Regions from separate parts of the Tepidibacter aestuarii genome, predicted to be linked through region 3. Evidence: riboswitches for the same ligand, from Rfam matches in the RefSeq annotation. Region 3 holds a riboswitch; each other region holds the start of a gene.
What was found. Region 3 has a riboswitch for lysine ahead of lysA (diaminopimelate decarboxylase). Riboswitches for the same ligand answer to the same signal wherever they lie in the genome.

Region 1: another riboswitch for lysine. It lies ahead of lysA (diaminopimelate decarboxylase); the one in region 3 lies ahead of lysA (diaminopimelate decarboxylase).
Region 2: another riboswitch for lysine. It lies ahead of kal (3-aminobutyryl-CoA ammonia lyase); the one in region 3 lies ahead of lysA (diaminopimelate decarboxylase).

What each region holds. Positions count from the first base shown of each region.
Region 1 covers NZ_OW235315.1:2,285,066-2,292,991, reverse strand. Annotated here, with positions in the region: gene leuS (leucine--tRNA ligase) at 1-1,254, shown strand, start outside; lysine riboswitch at 1,314-1,483, shown strand; gene lysA (diaminopimelate decarboxylase) at 1,574-2,863, shown strand; gene ilvA (threonine ammonia-lyase) at 3,094-4,311, shown strand; gene M2214_RS11335 (RidA family protein) at 4,395-4,778, shown strand; gene sdaAB (L-serine ammonia-lyase, iron-sulfur-dependent subunit beta) at 5,253-5,927, shown strand; gene sdaAA (L-serine ammonia-lyase, iron-sulfur-dependent, subunit alpha) at 5,953-6,825, shown strand; gene M2214_RS11320 (D-alanyl-D-alanine carboxypeptidase family protein) at 6,854-7,926, opposite strand, start outside.
Region 2 covers NZ_OW235315.1:2,360,476-2,368,401, reverse strand. Annotated here, with positions in the region: gene minC (septum site-determining protein MinC) at 1-540, shown strand, start outside; gene minD (septum site-determining protein MinD) at 568-1,365, shown strand; gene minE (cell division topological specificity factor MinE) at 1,377-1,661, shown strand; gene rodA (rod shape-determining protein RodA) at 1,879-2,970, shown strand; gene mgsA (methylglyoxal synthase) at 2,986-3,396, shown strand; lysine riboswitch at 3,499-3,675, shown strand; gene kal (3-aminobutyryl-CoA ammonia lyase) at 3,807-4,187, shown strand; gene kce (3-keto-5-aminohexanoate cleavage enzyme) at 4,199-5,020, shown strand; gene M2214_RS11695 (3-oxoacid CoA-transferase subunit A) at 5,025-5,678, shown strand; gene M2214_RS11690 (3-oxoacid CoA-transferase subunit B) at 5,683-6,342, shown strand; gene kdd (L-erythro-3,5-diaminohexanoate dehydrogenase) at 6,361-7,395, shown strand; gene kamA (lysine 2,3-aminomutase) at 7,437-7,926, shown strand, end outside.
Region 3 covers NZ_OW235315.1:1,204,659-1,212,584, forward strand. Annotated here, with positions in the region: gene M2214_RS05825 ([Fe-Fe] hydrogenase large subunit C-terminal domain-containing protein) at 1-618, shown strand, start outside; gene M2214_RS05830 (N-acetylmuramoyl-L-alanine amidase family protein) at 986-2,095, opposite strand; gene M2214_RS05835 (hypothetical protein) at 2,573-3,241, shown strand; gene M2214_RS05840 (hypothetical protein) at 3,335-3,913, opposite strand; lysine riboswitch at 4,223-4,396, shown strand; lysine riboswitch at 4,532-4,697, shown strand; gene lysA (diaminopimelate decarboxylase) at 4,804-6,144, shown strand; gene M2214_RS05850 (aspartate kinase) at 6,166-7,371, shown strand; gene M2214_RS05855 (aspartate-semialdehyde dehydrogenase) at 7,505-7,926, shown strand, end outside.

The DNA.
Region 1 (7,926 bases), 1.1 Mb from region 3:
AAATTAGAAGAATCTAAAATAGGTAAAAAGACTATAAACTATAGATTAAGAGACTGGTTAATATCAAGACAAAGATATTGGGGTTGTCCTATTCCGATAGTTTATTGTGAAGATTGTGGAACTGTTCCTGTTGAAAGAGAGAATCTACCTGTTGAATTACCAACTGATGTTGAATTTACAGGAAAAGGACAATCTCCTTTAATAACTTCTGAAAGCTTTATGAATACAACGTGTCCTAAATGCTCAAAGCCAGCTAGAAGAGAAATGGATACTATGGATACATTCATAGATTCATCTTGGTATTTCTTAAGATATATAGATGCTAGAAATGAAAATGAAGCTTTCGATAAAGAGCTAGTACAAAAGTGGATGCCTGTTGACCAATATATAGGAGGAGTAGAACACGCTATACTTCACCTGCTTTACTCAAGATTCTTCGTTAAGGTTTTAAAGGATTTAGATATGGTAGATTTTGATGAGCCATTTAAGAACTTATTAACTCAAGGAATGGTATTAAAAGAAGGAGCTAAAATGTCAAAGTCTAAAGGTAATGTAGTTAGTCCTTTAGAGATAATTGAAAAATATGGAGCGGATACTGCTAGATTATTCGTATTATTTGCTGCACCTCCTGAGAGAGATTTAGATTGGTCTGAACAAGGTGTAGAAGGATGTTATAGATTTATAAATAGAGTATTTAGATTAGTAGAAGAGTTAAAGGATTGTGTAAATGCAGAGACTAATCTTGAAAATTTATCTAAAGAAGATAAACAAGCTAGATTTGTTATACATTCTACAATCAAAAAAGTTACTGATGACATATCTGGTAAATTTGGATTCAATACTGCAATATCTGCTCTTATGGAGCTTGTTAATGAGATGTACAAGTATAAAGAAAATGAAAATAGAAAAGAAGGTATACTAAAAGAAGGTATAGAAGCTATAGTAACTATAATCTCACCATTTACACCACACGTTGGAGAACAACTTTGGAGTATTATAGGAAAAGAAGGAAGTGCATCAGAAATATCATGGCCTGAGTATGATGAAACTGCTCTTGTTAAGGATGAGATAGAAGTTGTTGTTCAAATTAATGGTAAGGTTAGAGGTAAGTTAAACTTAAGTGCTAATGTTACAAGAGAAGAAATGCAAGAAAAGGCATTAGCAGATGAAAAAATAAAAGAACTTACTGAAGGCAAGGAAATAGTTAAAGTTATAGCTGTTCCTAAAAAATTAGTTAATATAGTTGTAAAATAAAAAAAGTTGGACATTGTGACTTAATTGTGATACAATTTTAAAAAAATAAAATATTAATAACCTAAGGTAGAGGAGCCGCAATTAATATTAGTTTTATGGAGCTGGCAAGCTTTGAAGTAAGACGAAAGGAATTGTGGCCGAAGATAAATGATATGCAAAGTCATTTTTCTGGCTGTATGCAAAATATGTATGCAGCTGTCATCGGTTTCGATGGAGAGCTACAGAGGTTTTGTTTGAGTATATTAAAACAGCTTGAGCATTCCTTTGGGGTGCTTAGGCTGTTTTTTATTTATACTCAAAAAATAGGGGTGTGATTTAGATGAGGTTATTTGGAAATTACAATGTTAAAGAAAATGAGATGTATATACATGATTTTAAGTTATCTGATATAGCTAAAGAGTTCAAAACTCCTTTATATGTATATGATGAAGAGTTAGTAAGAAACAACATAAGAAAATTCAAGCAAAACTTTGAATGTTCAGGTAAAAATATAGTAGCATATGCGGGCAAGGCTTTTTTAACACCATATATGTGTTCTATATTAAAAGAAGAAGGTGCTTATTTAGATGTAGTATCTGGAGGAGAATTATATGTAGCTAAATACTCAGGCTTTCCTATGAAAAATATTATTTTCCATGGAAATAACAAAAGTAAAAATGAGATAGTTATGGGAATTGATTATGGAGTTGGAAGGTTTGTTGTAGATAATTTTACAGAACTTAAAATGATAGATGAAATAGCGGGTCAAAAAAATAAAAAAATAAATGTGTTGATTAGGATATCACCAGGTGTTGATTCTAATACACATGAATATATAAAAACTGGTGTTATAGATACAAAATTTGGATTCAGTATGAATGAAAAAGATTATTTAGGAGCTGTTAGAAACTGTTTAGAATATAAAAATATAAATCTTTTAGGTATTCATTGTCACGTTGGGTCTCAAATATGTGAGGTTGAGACTTACATAAACTTATCTAATGTTATGATGAATATAATAAAAGAGATTAAGGAAATTTTTAATTATACTATAGAAGAATTTGATATAGGAGGTGGATTTGGAGTTTATTATAATGAAGATACAAATCCAACAGATATAAGAAATTATACAGATACTATATTAAATTCTACAGAATCAAATGCGATCAATATGAATATAAAAATGCCAAGAATAATAATAGAACCAGGAAGATCTATTATAGCTAATTCTGGTGTTACTATTTACGAGGTTGGAGCTATAAAAAATATAAAAGGAGTTAGAAAATATGTATCTGTAGATGGAGGAATGACGGATAATATAAGACCTGCTCTTTATAAGGCAGAGTATGAGGTTGCATTGACTAACAGGGTTGAAGATAGATTTGTTGAAAAAGTTACTGTATGTGGAAAGTGTTGTGAAAGTGGAGATATATTGATAAGGGATGTCGATCTTCCTAAAGTTAATGAGGGAGATTTGTTGACAATAATGTCTACAGGAGCTTATGGATATTCTATGGCAAGTAACTATAATATGGCTCTAATACCTGGTGTTGTATTCGTAAATAAGGGCGAATACAAGCTTGTTTGCAAGAGACAAGACTACAATGATTTGATAAAAAATTGCATATAAAAATATAATAAAAACGTAAAATAATGAAATTTAAACCGGCTAAAACTAGTGTGAAAAGACTATAAAAAAACGAAAAACACTGTCCAGTTCCTGTGAACAACAGTGTTTTTTATTTGGAATATAATAGTTCGATAAATTATAAAATTGTGAAAACGATTTTCTTGTTGATTTTTAGCAAAATACGATGTAAAATACATGTTGTGGAATAATTAACTTAAGGAGTGATAATAATGGCGAAAGTTACTTTAGAAGATGTTAAAAAAGCAAGAGAAGCAATTAGTGGTATAGCAGTTAAAACTAAATTATTAGAATGTACAGCTCTTAGTAATATGAGCAATAATAGAGTATTTTTAAAATTAGAAAACTTACAAAAGACAGGATCTTTCAAAATAAGAGGGGCTGTTAATAAAATAGCTAACTTAACTGAAGAAGAAAAGCAATGTGGAGTTATAGCATCAAGTGCAGGAAACCATGCACAAGGAGTTGCTTTAGGAGCTAAGATGAATGGAATTAAAGCTACTATAGCTATGCCTGCGACTGCGCCACTTGCAAAGGTAGCTGCTACTAAGTCTTATGGAGCAGAAGTTGTATTAAACGGACTTGTATATGATGATGCTTATGCAAAGGCTGTAGAAATACAAAAAGAAACAGGAGCTACATTCCTTCACCCATTCAATGATCCATACGTTATAGCAGGACAAGGAACTATAGCGCTTGAAATATTTGAAGATCTTGAAAACGTTGACATAATATTAGCGCCAATCGGTGGTGGCGGTATAATATCTGGTATTGCTGTTGCTGCAAAAGCATTAAATCCAAAAGTTAAGATAATAGGTGTTCAATCAGAAAATATAGGTTCTATGAAGGCATCAAGAGAAGCTGGAGAAGTTACAACATTCTTTAAAGCTCCAACAATAGCTGATGGTATAGCTGTAAAGACTCCTGGAGATTTAACTTTTGAAATAATAGAAGAGTTCGTAGATGAAATAGTAACTGTAACTGAAGAAGAAATAGCTCAAGCAATTCTTTTCTTAACAGAAAAAGATAAGATAGTTGCCGAAGGTGCTGGTGCTGTTTGTACAGCTGCTATAATGAGTGGTAAAGTAAAAGAAACTAATAAGAATGTAGTTGGAGTAATTTCTGGCGGAAACATAGATGTAAATATGCTTTATAGAATAATAGATAAAGGATTAGAAAAAGAAGGAAGAAGATTATGCTTTAATACTATACTTCCAGATAAGTGTGGAGAAATGTTAAAGTTCATAAACTTAATAGCTGAAACTAAGGCTAATATACTTCATATAAACCAAAGTAGAATGGGTAATGAAGTTCTTTTAGGAACTCAAGAGGTAGATATAGTTCTTGAAACTTTTGATAATGATCATATAAAAGATATAATATCTAAGGTTGAAGAAAATGGATACCAAGTAAAAGTTAAAAATAAATAATATAAACTAAAATTTACCTTTTATTATTATAAATTTATAGTATAATTAAAATAAATCAAAGATTTTTTTAGGAGGGTTTTAACATGAACAATCAAGTAATTCATACAGATAATGCACCAAAGGCTATAGGACCATATTCTCAAGCTGTAAAGGCTGGAAACTTATTATTCGTATCTGGACAAGTTCCATTTGACCCAGCTACTATGGAAGTAGTTGAAGGTGGAGTTAAAGAGCAAACTGCTAGATCATTAGAAAATGTAAAAGCTATATTAGCTGAAGCAGGAGCTACTTTTGCAGATGTAGTAAAGAGTACTGTATTCATTAAAGATATGAATGAATTTGGACAAATCAACGAAGTATACGCTGAGTACTTCGGAGAAAACAAGCCAGCTAGAGCTTGTGTAGAAGTTGCTAGACTTCCAAGAGACGTTAAAGTTGAAATTGAAGTTATAGCAGTTGTAAAATAATAAAATATTTAATTTAAGACTGTTAGCATTATAATGCTAACAGTCTTTTTTTTATACTTATAACTTAATGTTTTTTTCTTAGATTATATGTGAGTTATCAAAACTATCTATGGAAATACTATTCATATAACGATATTCTCAATACAACTAAGTTTTATAGGAAAATATCTAAAAATCTATAAAAAGTAAATTATTTAAGATGAATAAAAAATTATAGAAAAATATAATTTTTTAAAACTTATTTTATTATATCAAGAATAAAGTAGATGTAAAAAAGTAAAAAATAATGTATGGAAAACGATTTATTATATTTATAAATATAAAATATTATTAATAAATTACAAAATATAATAAAATTAATAATAAAATGCGTGTAATATATTGAAAAAAAATATAGTATAATGATATTTTTTGTAGTATAATTAATTTGTAATAATTAAACTATCATATTGTGTAATTTGAAAGGAGAAACTAATGAAAGACTATAGTGTTTTTGATGTAGTAGGGCCTAATATGATCGGACCTTCAAGTTCTCATACAGCAGGTGCTGCAAAGCTAGGAAGTATGGCAAGAAAAATGGCAGGGGGAAGTGTTAAAAAAGTAAAGTTCTTACTTCATGGATCTTTTGCTCAAACTTATAAGGGTCATGGTACTGATAAGGCTCTTGTAGGAGGAATATTAGGATTTTCTCCGGATGATGACAGAATAAAAACATCATTTGAAATAGCTAAAGAAAGAGGATTAGAGTTTGAAATGATTCCAACAGATTTAGGAGATGATAAACATCCTAATACTGTTAAGTTTATAATAGAGACTGATGATAATAGAAATGTAGAAGTTATGGGAGCTTCAATTGGAGGCGGAAATATAAAAATAACTGAATTAAATGGATTAGCGATACAATTTACGGGAGCATATCCAACTTTAGTAGTTAAACAATGGGATTTACCAGGAGCTGCAGCTCATATAACTAATTGTGTTGCTGACAACAATATTAATATAGCATTTATGAGTATATATAGAGAAGAAAAAGGAAATGAAGCTTTTACTATAATAGAGGCTGATGACAAAATTGATTCTAATGTAATAGTTGATATAAAGTCTAATAATAAGTTAATACAGGATGCATTTATAATAGAAGAAATGTAAATATTGTAGGGAAAAGGTGATATTTATGAATTTTACTAATGGTAAAGAATTATTAGATATATGTGAGAAGCAAAATAAGACAATATATGAAGTTTGTATAGAGAGAGAAATAGATTTAACTTCAAAGACTAGAGAAGAAATAATGGAAAGAATGTCTCGTAGTTTAGAGATAATGAAAAATTCTATTAATAAGAGTATAACAGAAGATATAAAGTCAGTTGGAGGTCTTATAGGCGGAGAAGCAAAGCTTATAAGAAATAGATTAGAAACTAGTAAAACTGTATGTGGGTCTTTAATGTCAAAAGCTATAAGTGCTGCTATGGGAGTTTTAGAGGTTAATGCTTCTATGGGTCTTATCGTTGCCGCACCTACAGCAGGGTCGTGTGGAATACTTCCTGCTGCTATAATAACAGTTGCTGAGGAATACGGATTAAGCGATGAAGATATGTTAAATGCAATATTTGCTGGAGCTGCTATAGGAGCTATAATAACAAGAAATGCTACTGTTGCAGGAGCAGAAGGCGGATGTCAAGCGGAAACTGGTGCAGCGGCAGCTATGGCAGCAGCTGGTGTAGTTGAGATGATGGGAGGTAGCCCAAGACAAGCTATACATGCAGCATCTACTACATTAAAGAATATAATGGGACTTGTATGTGATCCGATAGCTGGACTTGTAGAGGCTCCATGTCAAAAGAGAAATGCTATAGGAGTTGCAAATGCATTAATATCTGCTGAAATGGGACTTGCTGGAGTTGAAAGTATAATACCATTTGATGAGGTTGTTGAATCTATGTATAAAGTAGGAAAAGCTCTTCCTATGGAGCTTAGAGAAACAGCTTTAGGTGGTGTAGCAGCTACTTGCACAGGATGTAGTATAACTAAAAGAGTATTTGGATAAAAATAAGGTGCTGGGAATTCCCAACACCTTATTTTTTTCTTTTATTTATGTATCTTACCAAAAGCATTATAGAAAAAATTACTAATGATATTAATAGCATTATTTTGACTACAGACCATAATATTCTTAATATTTTATTTATGTCTACATTAAATAATATAGAGTTTATATCTTCTAATGCAACCAGGTTAACAGAAGATATTACTTTGCCATTTCTTGAAATTTGTATTTTTCCTACATTGTCACCTTTTTTTATAGGTATTTCAAGAGGTTCTTTTAACATTATTTTAGTTTTTATATCCTCTATATTTTCATCTTTTTTAGTAACTATATCGAAATCTTCTTGTGCTTTGTATTTCAAGATCTTCTCTTTAGTGAATAGAATTTTTTTACTTCCAAGTTCAGCATCTTTACTTATAATATTGTGTTTTGTATAATTGTCGAATCCATAATCTATTACAGTTCTGGAATCTTTATAAACTTCGTTTCCTTCAGATTTTAATACAACTGAAATTAATCGGAATCCGTCTTTTTCCCCACTAGATACTAAGCATTTTCCTGCAATATCCGTATAGCCTGTCTTTATTCCGTCTATTAAATCATACTTTATATCTACAATAGAGCCCTTATACTCTATTGTATTTCCTCCTCTAACTCCCCATAAAAACTTATTTGTACTTTTGAAAACTCTATCATAGGGATACTGCTCAGTTGCAGCAATTTTAATGTATGTAGATTTAACTATCTCTCTAAATTTATCATACTTCATACATTCTTTTGCTATTAAAGCTAAATCGTATGAGCTAGTGTAGTGATTCTCATCTGGAAGTCCATTAGGATTAACAAAATGAGTATTTCGTGCGCCTAATTCTTCTGCTCTTTTTGTCATAAGCTTTGCGAATTCTTCTGTAGAGCCTGAAATATGATTAGCAAGAACTACAGCAGCATCATTTGCAGATTTAATAAGAAGAGCTCTTAAAAGCGTTTCTACTGTAAATGATTCCCCTTGCTTAATATAAATGGAACTACCATCTATATATCCTAAATCATAATCTATAGTCACTACTTCATTTAAATCACAATTTTCAAGAGTTAAGAGAG
Region 2 (7,926 bases), 1.2 Mb from region 3:
AATTGTGATGACTTTGAAACAGTTAAACAAGAAATAATGCAAAAAATTGAATGCGCTGGAAGATTTTTTATAGGAGCAAAAATAGCTTCTGTCAATAGTGATACAATTACAGATCTTCAGCAAATAGAGCTTAAAGAAGTTATAAGTAATAAATTTCAAATAGAATTTGTGGAAGAAGAATCAATATTTGATGGAATAAATGAAGGTCAAACTAAATTTGTTAAAACTACTTTAAGATCTGGAATGAAGATTGAGTTTAAAGGAAATGTAGTTGTTATAGGAGATGTAAATCCAGGAGCTCAAATAGTAGCTTATGGTAATGTCATTATAATGGGATGCTTAAGAGGAGTTGTTCATGCAGGCGCTAATGGAAATAAAGATGCCTTTGTTGTTGCATATGATTTAAATCCTATGCAACTTAGGATTGATAATTTAATATCTATAGCTCCTGATGAAGAATTTCAAAAGCCTAATTATCCTGAAATAGCCTTTATAAAGGATAATTTCATAGTAATAGAGCCATATTTAAATAAAAGATAGTTAATATGCACGAATGGGGGTAGTATTGTGGGTGAAGTTATTGTAATTACATCAGGGAAAGGTGGAGTTGGAAAGACTACGACTAGTGCTAACTTAGGAACAGCTCTTAGCCTTTCTGGTAAAAAAACTGTAGTGGTTGATGCTGATATTGGTCTTAGAAATTTAGATGTTGTAATGGGTCTTGAAAATAGAATTGTTTATGATATTGTAGATGTAGTTGAAGGGACTTGTAGGTTAAAGCAAGCACTTATAAAGGATAAGAGATTTGAAAATTTATATCTTTTACCTGCTGCTCAAACTAGAGATAAAAATGCCATAACTCCAGAACAGATGAAGAAGCTTTGTGATTCATTAAAAGAATCATTTGATTATGCATTAATTGATTGTCCTGCGGGAATTGAGCAAGGATTTAAAAATGCAATAGCTGGAGCAGATAGAGCATTAGTAGTTACAACTCCTGAAGTGTCTGCGGTTAGAGATGCAGATAGAATAATAGGACTTTTAGAGGCTAATGAAATACATGATCCAGAACTAATAATCAACAGAATAAGACTTGAGATGGTTAAGCGCGGAGATATGATGGATATGGAAGATATAATAGATATATTAGCTATAGATTTATTGGGAGTTATACCTGATGATGAAAGTGTTATAATATCTACTAATAAAGGGGAACCTGCTGTTACTGATTCTAAATCATTAGCTGGACAAGCGTATAGAAATGTTTGTCAAAGAATAATGGGTGAACAAGTTCCGTTTTTAAGTATGGAGACACAAGATTCTTTTATGAATAAGTTGAAAAAAATATTTGGCATTGCTAGATAGGGGGGGAAGCTTTGTTAGATTTATTTAAGATGTTTGGAAATGAATCTAAGACTAGCAAGAATGTAGCAAAAGAAAGGCTTAAATTAGTGCTGGTTCATGATAGAGTAGATTGTTCTTCCAAATTTCTAGATATGATAAAAGGAGACATTATAAATGTTATATCTGAATACATAGAAATTGATGAAAGTGGCTTAGAGGTTAGAGTTGCAAAGTCAAGAAATTCAGATGATGATGCTCCTATGTCTGCACTTGTTGCAAACATACCGATAAGAAAAGTAAAAGAAGGAATAAGATAAAAATATTATTGGGGAATCCGTATAGGATTTCCCAATAATATTTTTATGGACAAGAAAATTGTATAATTTTCAAATTATGTATAACATTAGTGAAATAACTACATTTGCAACTATTTTTAAGCAACAGAGTCGGAAGATTTGTTGGCGCCATGAGTCAGCGCGCAGCGACTAGACTAATTTTTTTAAGTAGGTGAAGACATTGAAGATAGAATTAAAAATGTTTAAGGATATTGATTGGATATTAGTTGCCACTGTAATAGCAATATTTTCAATAGGAATGGTTATTATAAGTAGTGCAACACATGTTAATGATTCAGGAAGTTTTAGACAGCTTAAAGTGCAAGCTTTATCATTTGTGATAGGTTTGGTTGTAATATTTGTTATGCTATTGTTTGACTATAATAATATAGGAAAATACCATAAGTATATATATGGGTTCAATATATTTTTGCTATTAGCGGTTTATATTCCCGGTTTAGGGGTGTCTCATGCAGGTGCTACTTCATGGATTAAATTAGGACCAATAGATATTCAAACATCAGAAATAGTTAAGTTAGGGTTTATAATAAGCTTTGCTAAATTTTTGGAAAATAAAAAAAATAAGTTAAACACATTTAAAGATTTGTTACCTATAATCGCATATGCAGCACCTATATTGTTGTTGATTTTAAAACAACCCGATTTAGGAACTGCAATAGTATTTATATCTATAATATTTGGTATGACATTTGTTTCGGGACTTAATTATAAGATAATAGCTTATACGTCCATTACTGCTATAGTATCTATACCTATAGTATATAATTTTTTAAAACCGCATCAAAGAGTTAGAATAGATGCTTTTTTACATCCCGGGGATCCGAAATACCCTGGAAATTATCAGGTTATTCAGTCTATGGTAGCAATAGGATCTGGAAAGATATTTGGAAAAGGTCTTTTTAAAGGAACTCAAAATCAATATAATTTCCTTCCTGTACAGGAAACAGATTTTATATTCGCTGTATTAGGAGAAGAATTAGGCTTAATCGGTGGAGTTGTATTAGCACTGTTGTTTTCCTTGTTTTTAAATAGAATACTTAAAATAGCAAAGAATGCAAAGGATTTTTATGGAACTTTAATAACAATAGGCGTATTATTTATGTTCTTGTATCAAATTATTCAAAATATAGGAATGGCTATAGGACTTATGCCTGTTACTGGAGTTACTCTTCCTTTTGTTAGTTATGGTGGGAGTTCTTTGGTTACTAGTATGATGGCTCTTGGTATAGTATTAAATGTATCTATGAGAAGAAAAAAGATAAACTTTTAAAGGAAGTGTATATATATGAATATAGCTTTAATAGCTCATGACAGGAAAAAAGAAACTATGGTTAATTTTACAATAGCATATAAAGATATATTAGAAAAACACAATTTGTATGCTACTGGAACTACAGGACTTAGAATTCAAGAGGGATCTGGACTTCAAGTAAATAGATTTTTATCTGGGCCATTAGGAGGAGACCAACAAATCGGTGCAAAAATTGCAGAAGAAGATATGGATTTAGTTATATTTTTAAGAGATGCATTAGAGTCTCAGCCTCATGAGCCAGATATACAAGCTTTAATAAGGTTGTGCGATGTACATTATGTTCCAGTAGCTACTAACTTAGCAAGTGCTGAGATATTTATAAAAGCTATTGAAAGAGGAGATTTAGATTGGAGAAGTGTAAGAAAAACTAACATGTTCAAATAATTAAGCAAAAATATGCTATCTAGATTCTAGATAGCATATTTTTTTTGCATATAAATAGATATTTAATCATATTTATTAGTGTAAAGGAAAAACTTAATTATTTGCATGAATAGAGGCCGCAGGAAAAAGGGTAATTTTTAATTTTAAGGAGAAGAACCTCTGATATTAAAGATGAATGGTTTTCTTGCCGAAAGAATTTGTTTGTTCTTAAATGAGTTCTTGGGTACAAAGTGCATAGCTTTGTAACTGTCATTTATATTATGATGTGCTATTTATGTGGTGGGAATAAAGATTTTCATTGCGTAAATTAGCACTATTTTAAAGCGTTGAAAATAATTATTTTCAACGCTTTTTATCGCTAAGTAAATTATAAAGAAAGTAAATTTTTTAAACAAAAAGGGGGATGAATTATGGATGTTTTGATAAGAGTTAGAATGAGCTTACATGATGCACATTATGGAGGAAACTTAGTTGATGGAGCAAAGATGCTTCAGCTATTTGGAGATGTAGCTACAGAACTTTTGATTAGAAATGATGGAGATGAAGGTCTTTTTAAAGCATATGACAATGTTGAGTTTTTAGCACCTGTCTATGCGGGTGACTATATAGAGGCATATGGGCGTATAGTGAGTGAAGGCAATTCTTCTAGAAAGATGATATTTGAAGCTAGAAAGGTTGCAGTTCAAAGACCAGATATAAATGATTCTGCTGCAGATATACTAGATGATCCTATAGTTGTGTGTAGAGCAAGTGGAACTTGTGTTGTTCCAAAAGATAAGCAGAGAAGATAAGGAGGTAAAATATGGATAAGTTAATTATAACTGCAGCTATATGTGGTGCAGAGGTTACAAAGGCTCATAACCCTACGGTTCCGTATACTGTTAAAGAGATAGGAGATGAAGCGCAAAGGGCTTATGAAGCTGGAGCCAGTATAATACATCTGCATGTAAGAGAAGATAATGGACAACCAACTCAAAATATAGAAAGATTTAGAGCTTGTATAAATGAGATTAAAAATAGATGCCCAGACGTTATAATACAACCGTCTACTGGTGGCGCAGTTGGTATGAGTAATGAAGAAAGACTTCAACCTATATATTTGGATCCAGAAATGGCAACACTTGATTGTGGAACATGTAATTTTGGAGGAGACGATATATTTGTAAATTCTGAAAACACGATTAAAGAGTTTGCAATTAAAATGAAAGAGATTAATATAAAGCCTGAAATAGAAGTATTTGACAAAGGTATGATAGATACAGCTATAAGGCTTTTTAAGAAAGGATATATAGATGACAATATGCATTTTAACTTTGTTATGGGAGTTAATGGAGGAATAAGTGCAAGTTGTAGAGATTTATTATTTTTAAAGGGAAGTATACCTAAAAATGCGACTTTTACTGTTGCTGGAATTGGAAGATATGAATTTGAAATGGCAGCTCTATCAATACTTTTAGGCGGTCATGTTAGAGTTGGGTTTGAAGATAATGTGTACATATCAAAAGGTGTTTTAGCTAAGTCAAATGCAGAGTTAGTTGAAAAGGCAGTTAAAATATCTAAAGTATTAGGAAGAGAGATAGCTTCTTGTGATGAAGCTAGAAAAATACTTAAACTCAAGGGGTGAGAATATGAATAAGGTAGTTGATGTAGATTCTTTAAAAAGCTTATTCAAAGATGGAATTACTATTATGATAGGTGGATTCTTAGGATGTGGAACACCAGAGAAACTGATTGATCTATTAATAGATATGAATATAAAAGATTTGACTATTATAGGTAATGATACAAGTTTTGTTGACAAAGGGATTGGAAGACTTATTGCTAATAATCAAGTAAAAAAAGTTATAGCATCTCATATAGGAACTAATGCTGAAACGGGAAGATTGATGAATGAGGGAAAAATGGAGGTTGAATTATCTCCACAGGGGACTTTGATTGAAAGAATAAGAGCTGGTGGGTTTGGCCTTGGAGGTGTACTTACTGAGACTGGGATTGGAACTTTAGTAGAAGAAAATAAGCAGAAAATAAATATACATGAAAAAGAATATTTGTTAGAGCTTCCTCTTAAGGCTGATATAGGTCTGATTAAGGGAAGTGTCGTAGATGAATTTGGGAATACATATTACAAAGGAACTACTAAAAACTTTAATCCTATGATAGCCATGGCTTCAGATAAAGTTATTGTAGAAGCACAGTCTTTAGTAGATACAGGAGAGATAAATCAAGAATCAGTAATGACACCAGGGGTTTTGATTGATTACATAGTCAAAGGAGATGAATAGATTTATGATAGATCCAAAAGAAGCTAAGGAAATAATTGCGAAAAGAGTAGCTAAGGAGTTAAATGATGGACAATTGGTGAATTTAGGAATAGGTCTTCCAACTAAGGTTGTAAATTATATACCTGATAATATTAATGTTACATTCCAATCTGAAAATGGAATGGTTGGAATGGGAAGATTAGTTAGAGATGAAGGTATAGATGAGAATATAACTAATGCAGGGGGACAGTTTGTTTCTATACTAAATGAAGGAGCATTCTTCGATAGTTCTATGTCGTTTGGATTAATAAGAGGAGGACATGTAGATGTTACTGTTTTAGGAGCTCTTCAGGTTGATGAAAAAGGAAATCTTGCAAATTGGATAATTCCCGGGAAATTAGTTCCTGGTATGGGTGGAGCTATGGACTTAGTAGTAGGAGCAAAAAAAGTTATAGTGGCAATGATACATACAGCAAAAGGAAAGCCAAAAATACTAAAAGAGTGTAGTCTTCCATTTACGGCAAAAGGAGTAGTTGATTTGATTGTTACTGAATATGGGGTTATAGAGGTTACAAATGAGGGACTTGTATTAAAAGAGATAAATAAAGATATTACAGTTGAGCAAATACAAGAATTAACTGATGCGAATCTTAAAATTTCAGAAAATTTAAAATATATGAACTAAATTAAAGGGGGATAAACTATGAAATTATGTAAATATGGAACACACAGAGTAATTGAGCCAAAAGAAGTTTTGCCACAACCAGCAAATAGAATATCTAATGATATGAATATATACGATAATGAGATACTAATAGATGTTGATGCTCTTAATATAGATTCTGCAAGTTTTACTCAAATAGAAGAAGAATGCTCAGGAAATGTAGAAAAAATAAAATCTAGAATACTTCAAATAGTAAATGAAAAAGGAAAAATGCAAAATCCAGTAACAGGATCAGGTGGAATGCTAATTGGAAGAGTTGAAAAAATAGGGGACAGTGTAAGTGATAAAGTAGATTTGAAAGAAGGGGACAAAATAGCAACACTAGTTTCACTTTCTTTAACTCCACTTAAAATAGATGAAATTATAGACATAAAGCCTGAAATAGATAGAGTTGAAATAAAAGGAAAGGCTATATTGTTTGAAAGTGGCATATATTCAGTCTTACCAGATGATATGGAGGAAACTCTAGCTCTTGCAGCTCTTGATGTAGCTGGAGCACCTGCACAGACTAGAAAATTAGCTAAAAAGGGAGAGACGGTACTTATATTAGGTGCTGCTGGAAAATCAGGATTACTTTGTTGTTATGAAGCTAAAAAAGCTGTTGGTCAAAATGGAAAGGTTATAGGGCTTGTAAGAAATCAAAAAAGCAAAGATCTTCTCAACTATACTGGATTTTGCAATGAAATAGTAGTTGCAGATGCTAAAAATCCAACTCAGGTTTTAAATGAAGTATTAAGAGTTAATGATGGAAAAGAAGTAGACATATCTATTAACTGCGTAAACGTAGAGAATACAGAAATGTCTAGCATATTACCAGTTAGAGATGAAGGTATAGTATATTTCTTCTCAATGGCAACAAGCTTTACAAAAGCAGCACTTGGGGCAGAAGGTGTAGGCAAAGATGTAACTATGATAATAGGTAATGGATATACCAAAAAACATGCTGATATAACATTAGAAGATTTAAGAGAGTGTGACACACTTAGAAACATATTTAAGGATTTATATGCTTAAAGTAAATTTAAATATATATAAGGGTATAGAAGGGGGATATTATGAAAAATAGTAGAAGGTTTGAGTTATTTGAAAATGTTACAGATGAGCAGTGGAATGACTGGAAATGGCAGTTAAAAAACAGAATAGAGACAGTTGATGAACTAAAAAAATATATACCTTTAACAGAGGAAGAAGAAAAAGGTGCCATTAAGTGTCTTGGAACTCTAAGAATGTCTATAACACCATATTATTTATCTTTAATAGATATCAATGACGTGAATGATCCTATAAGAAGGCAAGCAGTTCCAACATCGCTTGAACTTCATGAATCTGATGCTGATTTACTCGACCCTCTGCATGAAGACGAAGACTCTCCTGTTGAAGGATTAACTCATAGATATCCAGATAGAGCTCTTTTATTAGTAACAGATCAATGTTCTATGTACTGTAGACATTGTACAAGAAGAAGATTTGCAGGTCAAAACGATTGTACCCTTCCTATGAAACAAATAGATAAAGCTATTGATTATATAAAAGAAACACCTCAGA
Region 3 (7,926 bases):
ATATCACCAATGATTGCGTCAGGAAGATTTCTCAAGAAGATTTATGAGGGTTCAAAGGTAGTATTTATAAGTCCTTGTATAGCAAAAAAAGCTGAGGCAAAAGAAGAAGAGTTAAGAGGTGATATTGATTTTGTACTGACGTTTAGGGAGCTTAAAGAGGTATTTGATACTCTTAATATAAATTTAAGCAGACTTGCAAATGATGAGAAGGATCAAGCATCGTTTGCCGGACGAGTATATGCAAGAACAGGAGGAGTAAGCTTTTCTGTTAAAAGTGTAGTCAACAGATTAAATCCTAAAAGACTTATAAAGTTAAAATCAAAAAAGGTAGATGGAGCTAAGGATTGTAATAAACTTTTAAGTGACCTGTCTAGTGATCAAAAGATAGATTATAACTTTGTAGAGGGTATGGGATGTAAAGGTGGGTGCGTTGGAGGACCTAGAACTAACATAGATGTAGCTAAAGCCACATCACTAGTTAATGAGTTTGGTGAGGATTCTTTAATAATGACTCCTTTTGATAATGAAAATGTAGTTAAGATATTAAGCCAATTTAAAGTTCATGATATAAATAAGATGATGCAAAATGAAGAAATAGTTAATATACTAAAAAGATAGTAGTTATTCAAGAATATAACAGGTAATATAAAGCAAAATCTTGGTAACTTTTAATATAAAAAATCATAATTTATAGAAAAAAGATTTTTTATAAAAGGAGCCAAAAGACTATGTATTACAACGATTATTATAAACCTTATAAACCTTATCACCCTCATCACCCTCATCACCCAAAAAAGGGAGGAAATAAAAAACATAAAAAATATAAGAATTGTATAGATAAATGCTATTACAAACATAAAAATAATCCTAGAAAATATATGAATTGTATATATAGATGTATGATGGAATATGGATATAGATGAGGAGATGAATAAAATATCTACGGAGTAGATAATTAAAAAGGGATTCTATTTAGAATCCCTTTTTAATATGCTTTTTCAAAGTGTTCTATATGGTTTGCAAGTTTTATTATAAGAAGATGTACATTTTCAATACTGTAAATATCATTATCTAACCAATATTCAGGAGTATTTATAACATTGCAACCGGCAAGATATATAATTCCATCTTCAAATGTAGATTTATTAGTATACTTAATAATTAATTCTTCGAAATATTTTATTTCATATGAAGAATTATCTATCCAATAATAAGGAGAGTTTATTACTCCATAATCATAAAGAGTATAAACAGAATCTGCAAATTCAAAATGCTCTATATTATCGGAGATCTTTATAATAAACAGCTGAATATTTTCAATACTATAAGTATTATTATTTAGCCAGTAATTAGGTGAATCTATAATATTACATTGAGCTAGATGAATAATGGCTTCATCAAAATTATCTTTGCCAGTATATTTAATCACTAATTCTTCAAAGTACGGTATCTCATATGAATTACTTTCTATCCAGTAAGATGGAATATTTATAAACCCATACTCACAAAGCTTATTAATTGCATCTATATATTCTGTATTATTTTTATAAGGATGATTTATATATTCGCAAAAAGCTTTTATAACTTGTTCGGCATATATTTTCCAATCTTTAAGTAATTTTTCTCTATCATTTTGACTATCTATAAAGCAGTACTCAACTATGTTGGTTATGCAAGACCCTGTATTTCTGTGCATGAAATAGTAATCTTGACCTGAATACTGAGTACTTTTTTTTGAATAAACTCTTCTAGGATATAGTCCAGACTCTACTAATTTATTGAATATTTCATAAGCTAATTTTCCATCATTGTGTATGGAATGAATAACCTCACAACCCTTTCTACCACCTGTATTTATATGATTGCTTATGCAATAAACTGCGTTAGACTCCATAACTATTTTAGCTCTTTCGTTTGGATTAAGGTATATATCAGAGTATCTAGTTATAGTCGCATTAATTCCAATCTCTTCAAATCTTTTAAGTTGATACAAGCTTATATCAAGTACAATATTTTTTTCATAAATATCTTGATAAGAACAACCAGGGTCAACATCTCCATGGCCAGGGTCTATAATTATTAATGGATTACTCATTTTAATCACCTCTTTATATAAGTTTATTCGAAAGCTAAAAGTTCTAAAACTCTATTCTCTTAAGGATAGAGATAAGACCTTAACAGCTTTTAGATTAGCTTAACTAAAAATCCAGCTGGAGCAAAAACTCCACTTGAATTAAGTTTTGTTTTATTTAATATATGTATATGTTTAAATACTTAAATATAGTTTACCAAAAGTATTGAAAAAAAATTAACGAAATCCGGCGGAAACTAAAAAACTTATAAAAAAATACAAAGTTGTTTGTAAAGATTAATCATGATTAGAAACATAAAAAATGTTGTATTTTGAATCTATTGAAGCATGTTTTTGAGTGACAAAAATACATAATATTTTTTTGGAGAAAAAATATCAAAAAAACATGAAATCAAAAAAATAACAATGCTAGAAAAACGAAATAAATGGTGTTAATATTGAATTAAGAAAAGTAAATTTTTAAAAAAAGAGGTGTAAGAAATGCAAAAAAGAGAATTAGTTTATGGTAAAAGAAGAAACCTTATTAGTGAAGTAATTGCTAGTTTAGGTAAGGGCATTAAGGGGCAAATAAAATCATCATCTCCACAGTTTAGTATAGTGGAAAGTATAGGAATGTTAGGATTTTGTTCTATTGTATTTAGTTTGATGAATATGGTTTTTTTAGCTAATCTTTCTTCGAATAATATCATAAATAACATATATAGCTTGACAGAAAATTTTGATTTATCGAAAGGGGTTAGTGTATTTAACTTATCTAACTGGACAAATGTATTTGTAATTGGATCAAAAGCTATATTCATCGAAAGTTTAATGATAATAAGTTTTATAGCTTTAATAAACTTATTATCTAATAAAAAGGTAGATTTTAAGAATCTAATAGTTTCAATAAATATATCGTACATTGTACCTATTGCTTATATATCTTTAGGAATAGTTGCATCAGCTGTATCAGTACAAATTAGTATGATATTATTTATAATAGCAAAGATTACTCAATATAAGTTACTTTATAACTATATTAAGAGTTTAACTGGATTATCTGTATTAAAAACTACTTGTGTATATCCAATGATAATAGTTGCAAGTGAGCTTATAACTGTAGCTTACTTTAAAGAAAGTATTTTTGCTTTAGTTAGTTCAATATTATAAGATTTAAAGATGTGTATGATTTTCATATGCATCTTTTTTTATACACTAAGGGATTATAAAAATTTTGTTCTCTGGATAATATTGATGTAAAAACTACTTATAAATAAATTTAACTTCAGACTGATACAATCTTTTATACAGCTTATACTCCGCCTGTACTTCTCTTGTTGTTATGAAAATATTAGTGAAAAATTCCCATAAAAACACCCATCCACCTATATATATTCCTTCGTGTAAAATATTAAGAAATACGTTTTGTATATCTTTAATAAAAAAATAACCCATACTAAGAAATGAAATAGAAAGAAATAAATACGATAAAGTTTTTTTGTTAAGATTGGATTTGCTCTTTACAAGTCTATCGAGTGCATAGCTGTAATAATTTTTATAGGCTGATAATAAAGCTACTTCTTTCTTTGGATCTTTTTTAGACTCAGGTAAATAAAGAATAATTTGGATATTGAAACTTAAAGGTATATCCTCTGATGAATTTACTACAAAATCATTAAATTCGTCTTCAATATCTCTTTTCTTAAAAGGTGAAGGGTCCCAATCATCATATACATCATCATAATCATCAAGAGACACTTGTATTAAATAAGTATTATTATTTTTATCATATTTATAGTGATTTTGAAAATATCTTTTTTTCCTCATTATATCACCTTTCATTTTTTTATTTGAACAAGTAAATTATTTCTGCCCTTTTGTATAATATAACCTTAATTTATTTTATGCACATTATAACACATTTATTTATCATAGTCCCCAAGTTTTGATAAATTATTTTTGTTTCCACTTTTACTTAAATAGCTGACATATTTACTTCTAACAACTTTATTAAATGCATTTTTTCAGTGGTTCATTTCTGATGATACTAAAATTTAAAACTTTATTTTTAAAAATATTGTTGACTCTCAGTATAATATCTGTTAGAATTCTTTTAAACAATTAATCAGAAAATAAAAAAAAATATAAACAATATGATATAGAGGCCGCGGTTGCAATTAGTACTGCATATGATAGATATATACAGGAAAGGTCCAACCGCCGAAATACATAGATGAATAAATCCTATGTATTGGGACTATGTTGAATAAACATAGTACTGTCTTTAGAAAATAGCCCAATTTTCTAAAGGAGGACTTATCATGTTGGGGCAAAAGGAATAGATGTTTTTGTATAAAACAGTATTTTAGTTTTGTATAAAGCAGTTATGAGTGCCTTTTGCTCATAACTGCTTTTTTATATACAAGGAATTATTACATTTAAAAATAAAAAATATAAACAATATGATATAGAGGCCGCGGTTGTAAAGAGTACAGCATATAAATGTTATAGATTGGAAAGGTCCAACCGCCGAAATACATAGAATTTATGTATTGGGACTATGTTGAATAAGCATAGTACTGTCTTTAGAAAATAGCCCAATTTTCTAAAGGAGGACTTATCATATTGGGGCAAAAGGAATTATTGTTTTTATATAAAATATACTTTGATTTTGTATAAAACAGTCATGAGTACCTTTTGCTCATGACTGTTTTTTTTATTTATAAAAAAGCATGAAAAATGAAAACATATATAAGAGAGGTGACGTTATAATGAAATTATTTGGAACAATGAATATAAATGATATGGGAAATTTTGAAATAGGAAATTGTGATGTAGTTGATTTAGCTAAAGAGTATGGAACTCCACTATATGTAGTAGATGAAGAGTTAGTTAGGGATAATTGCAAATTATTTAATAAAAGTTTTTCGTTGAAAGGAATTAATACTGAAGTAATATATGCTTCTAAAGCATTTTTAAATTTAGCTATATGTAAAATTATAAAAGCTGAAGGGTTATGTTTAGATGTTGTATCTGGTGGAGAACTATATACTGCGTTAAAAGCAAATTTTCCTCCAAATAAAATATATATGCATGGAAATAACAAAACAGAAGAAGAATTAACTTTAGCTATTAAATCAGGTGTAGGTAGAATAATAGTAGATAATAGACAAGAATTAGACTTATTAGAGAGCTTATGTGAAGAATTAGATAAAAAAATAGATGTATTATTAAGAGTAAATCCAGGAATAGAAGCATATACCCATGAGTATATTCAGACTTCTAAAAATGATTCAAAGTTTGGTGAATCAATATTTAGTGATGATATTCATTTTGTAATAAATAAATTTCAAATGAGTGATAGAGTCAATTTAAAGGGATTTCATTGTCATATAGGTTCTCAAATTTTTGAGGAGCAGTCATTTTATTCAAGTGTTTTAGCTATGTTTGAATTTATAAAAGAAATAAAAGATAAGAGTAATTTTACTACTGAAGAATTAAATTTAGGTGGAGGGTTTGGAGTACGCTATACTGATGAAGATGATCAAATTGATATAAAAAAGTGTCTTAATAATATGCTTTTACTAATAAAAGACGTAACACAAAAAATTGGTGTAAAAATTCCAAAGGTAATGATAGAACCAGGACGAGCAATAGTTGCTAATGCAGGAACTACACTTTATAAAATAGGAGGAACTAAAAAAACATATTCAGGTAAGGAGTATATATTTGTTGATGGAGGTATGACTGATAATCCAAGAACAGCTTTATATAATGCTAAGTATGAAGCTGTTGTTGCTAATAAAATGAATTTTGAACATGGAAAAACATATACTGTTGCAGGAAAATGTTGTGAATCTGGGGATATTATAATAAAAAATATTAAACTACCAAAAGTTCAAAGAAATGATGTATTAGCTGTTCTAAGCACAGGTGCATATAATTACAGCATGTCCAGCAATTACAATAGAATTTTAAAGCCGGCAGTAGTATTTGTTAAAGGTGGAGAATCAAGACTTGCTGTTAAAAGAGAAACGTATGAAGATCTTATTAGAAATGATATATTATTTTAAATATTAAAGGGGGCAATTAATATGGCTACAATAGTTCAGAAATACGGTGGAACTTCTGTAGGAAGTATAGATAGAATGAAAGATATTGCAAAAAGAGTGATAGATCAAAGAGAAAAAGGAAATGATGTAGTAGTTGTAGTTTCTGCTATGGGCAAAAGTACTGATAGACTTGTTGAAATGGCTAAAGAAATTTCACAAAATCCATGCAAGAGAGAGTTAGATATGCTTATGTCTACAGGAGAACAAGTGTCTATTTCATTACTATCAATGATATTTAAGGAACAAGGATACAATTCAATATCACTAACTGGTTTTCAAGCAGGAATAAAAACAGAAGGACTGCATACTAAAAATCGTGTTGCAGAAATTAATATTGATATTATAAAAAAACATTTAAAAGAGGGAAAAATAGTTGTTGTAGCGGGTTTTCAAGGTATAAACGAAAATGGTGATATAACTACTTTAGGAAGAGGCGGATCAGATACTACAGCGGTTGCTTTAGCTGCTAAACTTAATTGTACTTGCGAAATATATACTGATGTAGAGGGAATTTATGCTGTTGACCCTAGATCTTATTCGAATGCTAAAAAATTAGACTATATAAGTTATGAGGAGATGATGGAATTGTCAAGCTTAGGAGCTGGAGTAATGGAGACAAGAGCAGTTGAAATTGGATTTAAGTATAATATACCTATTTATGTAGCACTGAATAAAGGAAATAAAAGAGGAACTTATATAAAGGAGTATGATGAAAATATGGAGCAAAAAGTAATAACAGGTCTTACGACTACTGATGATGTTTTGATGATTACTATTAATAATGTTTTATATAATTGTAAAAATATAGCAACTATATTTGACAAATTATCACAAAGTAATGTTAATGTAGATATGATAAGTCAAACAGCACCTAATGATGGATATGTAAATGTTTCTTTTACAACATCTAAAGATGATATATATATTATTCATGATGTAATAAATGAATTGAAAAAAGAAATGAAAGATATAGAAATATCTGAGGAGGCTAGTATAACTAAGATATCTGTTGTTGGAATAGGCATGATGAATCAATCAGGAGTTGCAGCTAAGATGTTTAAAATATTTGCAGATAATGATATTGAATTTAAGCAAGTTACAACTTCTGAGATAAGCATATCTTATACTATAAATTCAAGTGACAAGGGAAAAGCAATAACTGTAATAGCAAAAGAATTTGATTTATAAAATAAAATTGTTACTTTTGAAAAGTAATATATTTTAATTTTAAAGTTATAAGTAATAGAAAATGATTTTATGGAATTAGAGGCTAATAGCCATAATTATATAGTTAAATAAAATTGTAAGAGGGGGAATAAAAATGAAAAAAGTAAATGTTGCTGTAGTTGGAGCTACTGGAATGGTAGGAAGAACATTTTTGAAAGTTTTAGAAGAAAGAGATTTTCCTATAGAAAATCTATATTTAATGGCATCAAAAAGATCAGCTGGCAATACTGTTAATTTTAAAGGAAAAGATTACATAATTGAAGAATTAAGTGAGAGTTCTTTTGATAAAGATATAGATATTGCTTTATTTTCTGCTGGAGGAGAACTTAGTAAAAAATATGCTCCAATAGCTAAAGAAAAAGGAGTGGTTGTAGTAGATAATAGTAGTGCTTGGAGAATGGATAAAGATATTCCACTAGTGGTTCCTGAAGTTAATCCGGAAGATGTCAAAAAACATAATGGAATAATAGCAAATCCTAACTGTTCAACTATTCAAGCGGTAGTACCTTTAAAAGC